DNA from 2 places in the Planococcus maritimus genome. Region 2 is predicted to be linked to the other one. Evidence: a T-box and tRNA genes for the amino acid it is inferred to sense, from the RefSeq annotation. Region 2 holds a T-box; the other holds one or more tRNA genes.

Region 1 (6,543 bases), 690 kb from region 2:
TCTCCCAAGCCGCTAAGGCTTGTGGGTTAGAAGTTCAATACAACCAGGGTAGTATCCCACCGACGCCTCCCCCGAAGCTGGCGCTCCGGGTTCTCTGGCTCCTACCTATCCTGTACAAGTTGCACCAAAATTCAATATCAGGCTACAGTAAAGCTCCACGGGGTCTTTCCGTCCTGTCGCGGGTAACCTGCATCTTCACAGGTACTATAATTTCACCGAGTCTCTCGTTGAGACAGTGCCCAGATCGTTACGCCTTTCGTGCGGGTCGGAACTTACCCGACAAGGAATTTCGCTACCTTAGGACCGTTATAGTTACGGCCGCCGTTTACTGGGGCTTCGGTTCGCACCTTCGCTTGCGCTAAGCACTCCCCTTAACCTTCCAGCACCGGGCAGGCGTCAGCCCCTATACGTCACCTTACGGTTTTGCAGAGACCTGTGTTTTTGCTAAACAGTCGCCTGGGCCTATTCACTGCGGCTCTCTCGGGCTTTAACACCCTACCAGAGCACCCCTTCTCCCGAAGTTACGGGGTCATTTTGCCGAGTTCCTTAACGAGAGTTCACTCGCTCACCTTAGAATTCTCTTCTCGCCTACCTGTGTCGGTTTGCGGTACGGGCACCTCCCGCCTCGCTAGAGGCTTTTCTTGGCAGTGTGAAATCAGGGACTCTGAGGTTAAACCTCTTGCCATCACTGCTTGATGTACGTAGAAACGGGATTTGCCTCGTTTCTCATCTCACAACTTGGACGTGCACAACCAACGGCACGCTCACCCTATCCTTCTGCGTCCCCCCATTACTCAAACGGCGGGGAGGTGGTACAGGAATATCAACCTGTTGTCCATCGTCTACGCCTATCGGCCTCGACTTAGGTCCCGACTAACCCTGAGCGGACGAGCCTTCCTCAGGAAACCTTAGGCATTCGGTGGACGGGATTCTCACCCGTCTTTCGTTACTCATACCGGCATTCTCACTTCTAAGCGCTCCACCAGTCCTTCCGGTCTGACTTCAACGCCCTTAGAACGCTCTCCTACCACGGACATCTACGATGTCCATCCACAGCTTCGGTAATCCGTTTAGCCCCGGTACATTTTCGGCGCAGTGTCACTCGACCAGTGAGCTATTACGCACTCTTTAAATGATGGCTGCTTCTAAGCCAACATCCTGGTTGTCTAAGCAACGCCACATCCTTTTCCACTTAACGGATATTTGGGGACCTTAGCTGGTGGTCTGGGCTGTTTCCCTCTTGACTACGGATCTTATCACTCGCAGTCTGACTCCCAAGTATAAATCACTGGCATTCGGAGTTTGTCTGAATTCGGTAACCCGGGATGGGCCCCTAGTCCAAACAGTGCTCTACCTCCAGGATTCTCTTCTTGAGGCTAGCCCTAAAGCTATTTCGGAGAGAACCAGCTATCTCCAGGTTCGATTGGAATTTCTCCGCTACCCACACCTCATCCCCGCACTTTTCAACGTGCGTGGGTTCGGGCCTCCAGTAAGTGTTACCTTACCTTCACCCTGGACATGGGTAGATCACCTGGTTTCGGGTCTACAACTACATACTCATTCGCCCTATTCAGACTCGCTTTCGCTGCGGCTCCGGCTTATAGGCCTTAACCTTGCATGTAATCGTAACTCGCCGGTTCATTCTACAAAAGGCACGCTATCACCCATTAACGGGCTCTAACTACTTGTAGGCACACGGTTTCAGGATCTATTTCACTCCCCTTCCGGGGTGCTTTTCACCTTTCCCTCACGGTACTGGTTCACTATCGGTCACTAGGGAGTATTTAGCCTTGGGAGATGGTCCTCCCGGATTCCGACGGAATTTCTCGTGTTCCGCCGTACTCAGGATCCACTCTGGAGAGAACGAACTTTCAGCTACGGGGCTGTTACCCTGTCTCGCGGACCGTTCCAGGTCGCTTCGCTTAATCCGTTCCTTTGTAACTCCGTATAGAGTGTCCTACAACCCCAGAAGGCAAGCCTTCTGGTTTGGGCTGATCCCGTTTCGCTCGCCGCTACTTGGGGAATCGCATTTGCTTTCTCTTCCTTCAGGTACTTAGATGTTTCAGTTCCCTGAGTCTGCCTTCTCATGTGCTATGAATTCACACATGGATACTGCTCCATTACGAACAGTGGGTTTCCCCATTCGGAAATCCCCGGATCACAGCTCACTTACAGCTCCCCGAGGCATATCGGTGTTAGTGCCGTCCTTCTTCGGCTCCTAGTGCCAAGGCATCCACCGTGCGCCCTTATTAACTTAACCACTGATGGTCAAAAAAAATAAGTTGATCGCAATCGCGATCACGCTACTATGATGCTTGTTTCTTAATCAATGTCGATCTATCCAGTTTTCAAAGAACAAGTTTGAAAGTGCTCCGTAAGGAGTGAACCTTCAAAACTGAACGCAAAACGTCAACCCGATTCCGTAAGAATCGGTTCCGATATTATCCTTAGAAAGGAGGTGATCCAGCCGCACCTTCCGATACGGCTACCTTGTTACGACTTCACCCCAATCATCTGTCCCACCTTCGGCGGCTGGCTCCCGTAAGGGTTACCCCACCGACTTCGGGTGTTACAAACTCTCGTGGTGTGACGGGCGGTGTGTACAAGGCCCGGGAACGTATTCACCGCGGCATGCTGATCCGCGATTACTAGCGATTCCGGCTTCATGCAGGCGAGTTGCAGCCTACAATCCGAACTGAGAACGGTTTTCTGGGATTGGCTCCCCCTCGCGGGTTTGCAGCCCTTTGTACCGTCCATTGTAGCACGTGTGTAGCCCAGGTCATAAGGGGCATGATGATTTGACGTCATCCCCACCTTCCTCCGGTTTGTCACCGGCAGTCACCTTAGAGTGCCCAACTGAATGCTGGCAACTAAGATCAAGGGTTGCGCTCGTTGCGGGACTTAACCCAACATCTCACGACACGAGCTGACGACAACCATGCACCACCTGTCACCGCTGTCCCCGAAGGGAAAGCCTAGTCTCCTAGGCGGTCAGCGGGATGTCAAGACCTGGTAAGGTTCTTCGCGTTGCTTCGAATTAAACCACATGCTCCACCGCTTGTGCGGGCCCCCGTCAATTCCTTTGAGTTTCAGCCTTGCGGCCGTACTCCCCAGGCGGAGTGCTTAATGCGTTAGCTGCAGCACTAAGGGGCGGAAACCCCCTAACACTTAGCACTCATCGTTTACGGCGTGGACTACCAGGGTATCTAATCCTGTTTGCTCCCCACGCTTTCGCGCCTCAGCGTCAGTTACAGACCAGAAAGTCGCCTTCGCCACTGGTGTTCCTCCACATCTCTACGCATTTCACCGCTACACGTGGAATTCCACTTTCCTCTTCTGCACTCAAGTCCCCCAGTTTCCAATGACCCTCCACGGTTGAGCCGTGGGCTTTCACATCAGACTTAAAGGACCGCCTGCGCGCGCTTTACGCCCAATAATTCCGGACAACGCTTGCCACCTACGTATTACCGCGGCTGCTGGCACGTAGTTAGCCGTGGCTTTCTGGTGAGGTACCGTCAAGGTACCAATAGTTAGTTGGTACTTGTTCTTCCCTCACAACAGAGTTTTACGATCCGAAAACCTTCTTCACTCACGCGGCGTTGCTCCGTCAGACTTTCGTCCATTGCGGAAGATTCCCTACTGCTGCCTCCCGTAGGAGTCTGGGCCGTGTCTCAGTCCCAGTGTGGCCGATCACCCTCTCAGGTCGGCTACGCATCGTCGCCTTGGTAGGCCATTACCCCACCAACTAGCTAATGCGCCGCGGGCCCATCCTGCAGTGACAGCCGAAACCGTCTTTCCGTACAGCCTCATGAGAGGCCGTAAACTATTCGGTATTAGCACCGGTTTCCCGGAGTTATCCCGATCTGCAGGGCAGGTTGCCCACGTGTTACTCACCCGTCCGCCGCTAAACCAAAGGAGCAAGCTCCAATGGTTCCGCTCGACTTGCATGTATTAGGCACGCCGCCAGCGTTCGTCCTGAGCCAGGATCAAACTCTCCATTATAGAGTAGTTGATTGCTCAATACTGCTGGCGTATCGCCGTCTCGAAAGACGCGCGATTCGCTTGATCTGCCGAAGCTGATCAGTAAGTTGTGTCACGAACACCGAAGTTCAGAAAGCTGTACTCCGATCACCCAAGGGCGACCATCGCAAAAGCCGTTCTCGCGCCAAGGCGCTCGTGACGTCTATTGTTGACGTTTTGCTGTTCAGTTTTCAAGGTTCAAAATAATGATGGAGCGGGTGAAGGGAATCGAACCCTCATCATCAGCTTGGAAGGCTGAGGTTTTACCACTAAACTACACCCGCATATTATATAGAAGATAAATGGCGCGCCCGAGAGGACTCGAACCTCTAACCGCTTGATTCGTAGTCAAGTACTCTATCCAATTGAGCTACGGGCGCAAATAATTGAATATGTATGGTGCGGCCGAGAAGAGTCGAACTTCCACGGGATTTCTCCCACTAGGCCCTCAACCTAGCGCGTCTGCCATTCCGCCACGACCGCAAATATTTTTCGAGACAAGTTATATCGTACAACTTCTCTCTGTATTTGTCAATGAAAACTTAAAAGTTCGTTTCGGCCACCCTAAAATTGGCTGGGGTACCTGGATTCGAACCAGGGCATGACGGGATCAAAACCCGTTGCCTTACCGCTTGGCTATACCCCATTAAAAAAATGGCGGTCCCGACCGGGATCGAACCGGCGATCTCCTGCGTGACAGGCAGGCATGTTAACCGCTACACCACGGGACCATTTGGTTGCGGGGGCAGGATTTGAACCTGCGACCTTTGGGTTATGAGCCCAACGAGCTACCGAACTGCTCCACCCCGCGACAATAATAAAATTTTCAATTGTACAGCACACAAGTATTATATAGAAAAAGTAATTCAATATATGTATGGTGACCCCTACGGGATTCGAACCCGTGTTACCGCCGTGAAAGGGCGGTGTCTTAACCGCTTGACCAAGGGGCCAAATAAATGGCTCCGAAGGTAGGACTCGAACCTACGACCATCGCATTAACAGTGCGGTGCTCTACCACTGAGCTACTTCGGAATAATGTTTAAGTACTTGTCGACTTTTTCTATTATAAAGAGCCTAACAGGAATCGTCAACACTTTTCTTCATCATTTTATATTTTAGTTTTTACTCAGGCTTTTATTTAGAAATCCACGCGTTAAAAAGCTTTGCTTTTGAAGTGTTTAGCGAAGACCCAGCTCGCTTCCCTCAACGAATTTCACCTGTCGAAAATTCATGCGCATTTACTTTTAGTCGGGCTGCTGCTCAATCTTGTTCGCTGCGCTCCCGTTCTACTAAACGTCTCCCTCATCTTCGTTTGCCCTCGCCAGGAACTTCGCTCTCTTTCTGCAAGTCATCAAAAATAAAAACAAGAGCCACTTTAAAAGCGGCCCTTGTTTATAGATCCTTTTCTCTTTTCATTCGCAGCTTTCCGCTGCAGCGTCCACATCTATACTTGGCAGTGTTCATGCGAATCTTTCTCGGGAATTCGGATTTACAGGACATGCATTCATATAGATGAAAGCCATTTGTCTGCCGGCGCTTTTCTGTAAGAAGAGCACAAAAGCGCGGAGATCCCGTTTGTTGTAACAACTCGCGGAAGTCCTTGTCCCGATGTTTGTAGCCTTTCCCCTCAAGATGGAGATGGTAATGGCAAAGTTCATGCTTAATGATTCCAACAAGTTCATCATGGCCGAACTTCTCGTAGGAAGCCGGGTTGATTTCAATATCGTGCGACCTCAATAGATATCGCCCGCCGGTCGTGCGAAGGCGTTTGTTGAATAGCCCCTGATGGCGAAATGATTTGCCAAATACGTCACGGGAAATTTCTGCAATCAATTTGGTCAGCTCTTCGTTCGTCATTTTATCTCTCCTGGAGATCCGGCTGTTGTTCTTTTGGCGGCAGCATCGTCAAAGCGATCCGCCCTTTTTGTTTCTCGACTTGATCAACCCACACGGTGACAATATCCCCGACAGCTACGACATCAAGCGGGTGTTTTACGAATCCTTTTCTCAATTTAGAAATGTGGACAAGGCCATCTTGTTTTACGCCGATATCGACGAAAGCCCCGAAGTCGACAACGTTGCGGACGGTTCCTTGCACTTCCATCCCTGGAGCCAAATCTTCCATCTTCAAGACATCGCTTTTCAGAAGCGGCTGAGGGAATTCGTCCCGCGGGTCGCGGAAAGGTTTCTTCAATGCATCGACAATGTCCTTGAGCGTTAGTGTGCCAATTTCCCACTCACCGCTCAGGGACGCCAGATCCAAACTGTCGAGCTTAGCGACAATTTCCGGGCGGCCGATCATTTTTTTATCCGCGTCGATCAGCTTAAGGATTCTCTCGGCCGTCTCATAACTTTCCGGGTGAATGCCGGTAGCGTCCAACGGATTCTTCCCTTCCGTTATTCGCAGGAACCCAATGGCTTGCTCATAAGTTTTCGCGCCGAGACGCGGAATTTTTTTCAACTGAACGCGGGAAGCAAAGCGCCCGTTCTCGTCTCTCGCTTTGATTATGTTTTCTGCAA
Region 2 (6,543 bases):
GTTGAATAGCTTGTTCGAGCAAAGATTTAGTGAACGGCAAGACACGTTGCAAAGTCATAAAACCACACTCCCGACAAAATGCTTTCCTTGCCAGCTGCCGCGTGTTTCAAGTTCTTTGTCAATACCATTCAACACTTCCCATTTATTGGTGCTCCACATCGGTCCAATCATCAAATCGATCGGCCCGTCTCCTGTGATGCGCTGGACGACCATATCTGGCGGGATGATTTCCAATTGATCGGCGACCAGTTGGATATAGGCATCTTTTTCCATAAATTCGAGCATACCTTTTTCGTATTGTTTGACCATGGGGGTGCCATTCAGTAAATGCAATAGATGGATCTTGATCCCTTGAACGTCGAGCTGTGCGACGGCACGAGCTGTTTCCATCATCATGTCTTGGTCTTCAAGCGGTAGGCCGTTGATGATATGGCTGCAAATATTGATGCCGTGTGCCCTCAGTTTGTCGACGCCTATTTTGTATGTATCAAAATCATGCGCGCGGTTGATGAGGCGGGCGGTGCGCTCGTGAACCGTTTGCAAGCCGAGTTCTACCCACAAATACGTGCGTTCATTGAGTTCGGCCAAGTATTCAACGACTTCATCAGGCAAACAATCAGGACGTGTGCCGATGCTGATGCCGACGACATTGTCCTGCGCGAGTGCCGCTTCGAATTGCTTTTTAATGACGTCGATCGGCGCATGAGTATTCGTATAAGCCTGGAAATAGGCGATGTATTTGGCATCTTTCCATTTGCGGTGCATATTGGCTTTTACTTGCTCGAATTGAACGGGAATCGGATCGACGCGATCGCCGGCGAAATCGCCGGATCCTGCAACCGAGCAAAAGGTGCAGCCGCCAAAAGCGACCGTGCCGTCGCGGTTTGGGCAATCAAATCCAGCATCGAGCGAAATCTTCATGATCTTTTCGCCGAACTGGTCGCGCAAATGGCGATTCCATGTATAGTAACGCTTCCCGTCGCTTGGGAAAGGGAATTCCTTGTTCATATTAAAACCACTCCTTGCTCGCTATTATAACACGCAGCTGCCAGCCGGAAAGCTTGTGCGCCACGATCCTTGTTGCGTTTACAAAGGACTTTTGGTTAAATTGGTAATGGAAGCGTTTTATTGAATTAAAATTCAGTTAATGTTGCAGAGGGGGAAACACGCGATGAAACCGATTTACAATTCTGCCAAAGAGGCAGTCGAACCGATAAAAGACGGCGCCACCATCATGGTCGGAGGATTTGGGCTGGTAGGAATTCCAGAACAGCTAATCCTGGCGCTAGTCGATAAAGGGGTCAAAGACTTGACCGTTATTTCCAATAACTGTGGAGTGGATGAATGGGGACTCGGCTTATTGCTGAAAAACAAACAAATCAAAAAAATGATCGGCTCATATGTCGGTGAAAACAAAGAATTTGAACGCCAAGTGCTGTCTGGCGAAATCGAAGTGGAACTTACGCCACAAGGCACGCTCGCTGAAAAAATGCGTGCAGGCGGCGCGGGCATCCCGGCTTTCTTTACACCGGCTGGCGTCGGCACGACTGTTGCGGAAGGCAAGGAAATCCGCGAATTTGATGGCAAGGAACATGTGCTGGAAATGGCTTTGAAAGCAGATTTTTCACTTGTCCGTGCACATAAGGCTGATAAAATGGGCAATCTTGTTTACAACAAGACGGCACAGAATTTTAACCCGCTAGCAGCGGCAGCCGGAAAAGTGACCATTGCAGAAGTTGAGCATTTAGTGGAAATCGGCGATATTGATCCGAATCAGGTGCAAACACCTAGCATTTATGTGCAAGGCTTGTTCCAAGCAGATCAGGAAAAACGAATCGAGCGTTTGACAACGCGTTAAGAAAGGGTGGGGACAGAAGTGGACAAACAAGCTATCAGAGAACGAATCGCAAAACGGGCAGAAAAAGAAATCAACGATGGAGATTACGTCAACCTAGGCATCGGTATGCCGACCTTGGTCGCAAACTTCATTTCCGACAACAAGCAAGTCGTCTTGCAATCTGAAAACGGTTTGCTTGGCATTGGGCCTTATCCGACCGAAGATCAAGTTGACCCCGATTTGATCAACGCCGGCAAGGAAACGGTTACCACCATCCCAGGCTCCGCCTTTTTCACGAGCGCTGAGTCATTCGCGATGATTCGCGGTGGTCATATCGACGTGGCCATTCTGGGGGGCATGGAAGTCGCAGAGAACGGTGACCTGGCCAACTGGATGATTCCCGGAAAAATGATCAAAGGCATGGGCGGTGCGATGGACCTTGTGCACGGCGCGAAAAAAGTCATTGTTATCATGGATCATGTTTCAAAAGACGGTTCCGCCAAAATCAAGAAGGCGTGTGAATTGCCGCTGACCGGCAAAGCAGTCGTCAATTTGATCATCACGGAACGCGCTGTAATCGAAGTGACGGACACCGGGCTGGTTTTGAAAGAAGTGTTCGAAGGCTTCTCAGTCGATGACGTCGTCGCTGCAACTGATGCTGAACTGAATACAGAAGGCGTCAAAGTACACTGAGCTATTGCATAAAAATGAGCGCTCAGCTAAAATGAAATCAATAGCAAATGGCCGTGAAGAGGAATAGTAGGATGTTTTTGCAGCACAGAGAGCCGGCGGATGGTGCGAGCCGGCCTGCAGGATATCCAAACTCGCCTTGGAGTCTGCGCAATGATTGCGCCGTTTTCCGCGTTAAGGAATCAAGTTGAGCGCTATAGCGCTAATTTGGGTGGTACCGCGGGAAAACTCCCGTCCCTTAGTTTAAGGGGCGGGAGTTTTTATTTTGCTTAAAATTATGTAAGGCATGCGGACATCCGCTTGTATTTAGAGGAGGAAATAGGAAATGTCGTTTAACCACAAGGAAATTGAAAAGAAATGGCAGCGTCACTGGCAGGAAAACAAAACCTTCAAAACCGAAAATACGCCAGGCAAAGAAAAATTCTACGCGCTGGATATGTTCCCGTATCCATCAGGTGCCGGTCTCCACGTAGGGCACCCGGAAGGTTACACGGCGACCGATATTTTGAGCCGCCAAAAACGCATGCAAGGCTACGATGTGCTGCATCCGATGGGTTGGGATGCCTTCGGTTTGCCGGCTGAACAATATGCGCTTGATACAGGAAATGACCCGGCTGAATTTACGGCTAAAAACATCGAGACTTTCAAGCGCCAAATTCAGGAACTTGGCTTCTCGTATGATTGGGACCGTGAAATCAACACGACCGACCCGAACTACTACAAATGGACGCAATGGATTTTTATCCAACTTTACAATAAAGGCTTGGCGTATGTTGATGAAGTAGCGGTCAACTGGTGCCCGGCACTTGGTACAGTGCTCGCCAACGAAGAAGTGGTCGACGGCGTTTCTGAACGCGGAGGCCATCCGGTCGAACGCCGCCCGATGCGCCAATGGGTGCTGCGTATTACGGAATACGCAGACCGTTTGTTGGAAGATTTGAACGAACTCGACTGGCCGGAAAGCTTGAAAGACATGCAGCGCAACTGGATCGGCAAATCCGAAGGGGCTGAGCTTGAATTCAAGATCGACGGCACAGGGCTTTCTTTCCGTGCTTTCACGACTCGCCCGGATACAATTTTCGGCGCAACATATGCAGTACTTGCCCCAGAACATAAATTGGTCGGAGAAATCACGACATCCGAACAAAGTGAAGCGGTAGCTGAATATATCGACAAAGTGAAAACGAAAAGCGATTTGGAACGTACCGATCTGGCAAAAGACAAGACGGGCGTCTTCACAGGTGCTTATGCGGTCAATCCGGCAAGCGGCGAGAAGATGCCGATCTGGATCGCTGATTACGTCCTCGCAACTTATGGAACTGGTGCCATCATGGCGGTTCCGGCACATGATGAGCGCGATTACGAATTCGCCAAACAATTCGAATTGCCGATCGTTGAAGTCGTCTCAGGCGGCAACATCGACGAAGAAGCATACGCTGGTGACGGCGAACTCGTCAATTCTGGATTCCTTAACGGCTTGAACAAAACCGAAGCGATCGGAAAAGCGATCGACTGGCTCGAGACGGAAGGCGTCGGCGAGAAGAAAATCACGTACCGCCTGCGCGATTGGCTGTTCAGCCGCCAGCGTTATTGGGGAGAGCCAATTCCAATCATCCACTGGGAAGACGGCACAATGTCACCGGTCGACGATGCGGATCTGCCACTCGAACTTCCGGTCACGACAGACATCAAACCGAGCGGAACTGGCGAATCGCCGCTTGCCAATATCGAAGAGTGGGTCAACGTGACGCATCCTGAAACGGGCATGAAAGGCCGCCGCGAAACAAACACAATGCCGCAATGGGCCGGCAGCTGCTGGTATTATTTGCGCTTTATCGATCCGACCAACGACGAAGCGATTGCGGATCCAGAATTATTGAAACGCTGGCTTCCGGTTGATGTCTATATCGGTGGTGCAGAACACGCCGTCCTTCATTTATTGTACGCGCGTTTCTGGCACAAAGTGCTGTACGACCTTGGCGTCGTGCCGACGAAAGAACCGTTCCAGAAATTATTCAACCAAGGAATGATCCTCGGCGAAGGCAACGAGAAAATGTCGAAATCCAAAGGCAATGTCGTCAACCCGGACCAAATCATCGAAAGCCACGGGGCGGATACACTGCGCATGTACGAAATGTTCATGGGGCCGCTTGAAGCGTCGATCGCCTGGTCAACAAACGGACTCGACGGATCCCGCCGTTTCCTTGATCGCGTCTGGCGTTTGCTGGTCGAAGATGGAACGATCTCAAACAAAGTCGTTAAACAAAACGACGGCAAATTAGAGAAAGTTTATCACCAAACCGTCAAAAAAGTGACAGAAGACTTTGATGGCCTACGTTTCAACACAGCTATTTCCCAAATGATGGTTTTCATCAACGAAGCGTATAAAGCGGAGAACTTGCCGAAAGAATACGTCGAAGGCTTTGTGAAGTTGCTATCGCCGATTGCGCCGCATTTGGCTGAAGAGCTGTGGAACAAACTTGGACATAGCGAGACGGTAACGTATGAAGCATGGCCTGAGTTTGATGAGTCGAAACTGGTCGACGATGAAGTCGAAATCGTCGTCCAAGTGAACGGCAAAGTGAGAAGCAAGCTGACTGTCGCAAAAGACAGCACGAAAGAACAACTGGAAGAAGCGGCACTCGCCGACGAGCACGTCCAAAAGGCGGCTGAAGGCAAACAAGTACGCAAAGTCATCGCCATTCCAGGGAAATTGGTTAATATCGTTGTAGGATAAATAATGAAAGCCGCCAGGGAAATTTCTCTGGCGGCTTTTTGTGATACTAAATTAGAGAATTAAATAGTTTCTGTTATTCGACGGCACTCCAATGGCTGCTTGGGGCTCGCAGGATGCGAGTCATGCAGTTGATGCGACAGAAAGATAAATGAAGTGAATAGAATAGCTTCCGCAATTCGACTGCGTTTCAGGGGGCTGCTTGCCGTGGGGCGGGTGTTGAGCCAACGTGTCGCAAAGTGCGCGACACGTTTGTCTCGCCAGCCCGCGCGGTCCCACAGGCGTCAGCCTCCTTCCACTCCGTCTCTAGTTTTAGAGCGGGAGATCTTTTTTCGACTTTAATTAATGAGCCTTGTAGAAATGCATCATATTTTGCAACTTGTTTCATGCTGAAAAACATGTCGCTGGTTACCCCACACTAAATGCAACAACATGCTGTTCGACCGCTTCTTGGGAAGCGATTTCCCCACTAGCCGGCAACTACCTAAAGAAGTAGATCTGCTTAAACAGTCTTCACACAACGAAATCGCTCAGCCGCCGAGCGCCAAGGGTGAGCCGACGCAGGAAGACAGGTGGTCTTCCTGGCTTCCTGCAAGAGGCCAATCCAAAGCAAGGTGGCGAATACAAAGAAGAAACTTACTTCAATGTTCAGTAACATCTTTACAAGAAAACTCCCGCTATCTTTGATTCTGTCTACTTTAAGAAGTGAGTTCTCATTTGCCCTTTCAATTTCATTCCAAAGAAAAAAGCCCATTGCTTAAGCAATGGGGCTTTCGGTTTGATAAGAAGCAGCGAACTCGGCTGCGTTTTTTCCTGCAACGTGTCCGGTGACAAGGGCGGATGTGATATTATAGCCGCCGGTGTAGCCGTGGATGTCGAGGATTTCGCCGCAGAAGAACAAGCCGGGCTTTTTCTTCGAATGCATCGTCTTCGGCTCGATCTCCTTGATCGACACGCCGCCGCCCGTAACAAAGGCTTTCTCAATCGGCTGTGTGCCGGAAACGGTCATCGTGAATGCCGTCATCTCACTAGCGAGTGAACGAACTTTATCCGCCGGCAATTCAGCGCCGGTTAATTGCGGGTCGATGCCTGCACGGTCCAACAAGAACAACAGCCAGCGTTCCTGCGCCAAGCTTTTCCAAACATTCTTCAACGCTTTTTTCGGTTCTTCTTTCATCAGCTTGTTTAGGAGCTGGAAAGCCGATTCTGCGTTGTCATTCGGCATGGAATTAATGCGCACAGTGACCGCTTGGCCGCCGTTTTTCTTCATTTCCTTCACAAC

Evidence for each region. A T-box is a leader RNA that pairs with one kind of tRNA and senses whether it is charged. The one in region 2 lies ahead of leuS (leucine--tRNA ligase), so its partner is inferred to be a tRNA-Leu.
Region 1: it encodes a tRNA-Leu, which carries the amino acid that the T-box ahead of leuS (leucine--tRNA ligase) is inferred to sense. The anticodon was not compared.

Annotation. Positions count from the first base shown of each region.
Region 1 covers NZ_CP016538.2:534,158-540,700, reverse strand. Annotated here, with positions in the region: rRNA gene BBI11_RS02865 (23S ribosomal RNA) at 1-2,260, opposite strand, end outside; rRNA gene BBI11_RS02860 (16S ribosomal RNA) at 2,452-4,002, opposite strand; tRNA gene BBI11_RS02855 (tRNA-Gly) at 4,231-4,304, opposite strand; tRNA gene BBI11_RS02850 (tRNA-Arg) at 4,324-4,400, opposite strand; tRNA gene BBI11_RS02845 (tRNA-Leu) at 4,418-4,503, opposite strand; tRNA gene BBI11_RS02840 (tRNA-Gln) at 4,592-4,666, opposite strand; tRNA gene BBI11_RS02835 (tRNA-Asp) at 4,676-4,751, opposite strand; tRNA gene BBI11_RS02830 (tRNA-Met) at 4,755-4,831, opposite strand; tRNA gene BBI11_RS02825 (tRNA-Glu) at 4,899-4,973, opposite strand; tRNA gene BBI11_RS02820 (tRNA-Asn) at 4,981-5,055, opposite strand; gene BBI11_RS02815 (SprT family protein) at 5,416-5,880, opposite strand; gene BBI11_RS02810 (Tex family protein) at 5,882-6,543, opposite strand, start outside.
Region 2 covers NZ_CP016538.2:1,228,496-1,235,038, forward strand. Annotated here, with positions in the region: gene mnmM (tRNA 5-(aminomethyl)-2-thiouridylate-methyltransferase MnmM) at 1-58, opposite strand, end outside; gene mnmL (tRNA modification radical SAM protein MnmL/YtqA) at 55-1,008, opposite strand; gene BBI11_RS06220 (CoA transferase subunit A) at 1,172-1,858, shown strand; gene BBI11_RS06225 (3-oxoacid CoA-transferase subunit B) at 1,877-2,530, shown strand; T-box leader at 2,575-2,769, shown strand; gene leuS (leucine--tRNA ligase) at 2,853-5,264, shown strand; gene BBI11_RS06240 (BaiN/RdsA family NAD(P)/FAD-dependent oxidoreductase) at 6,019-6,543, opposite strand, start outside.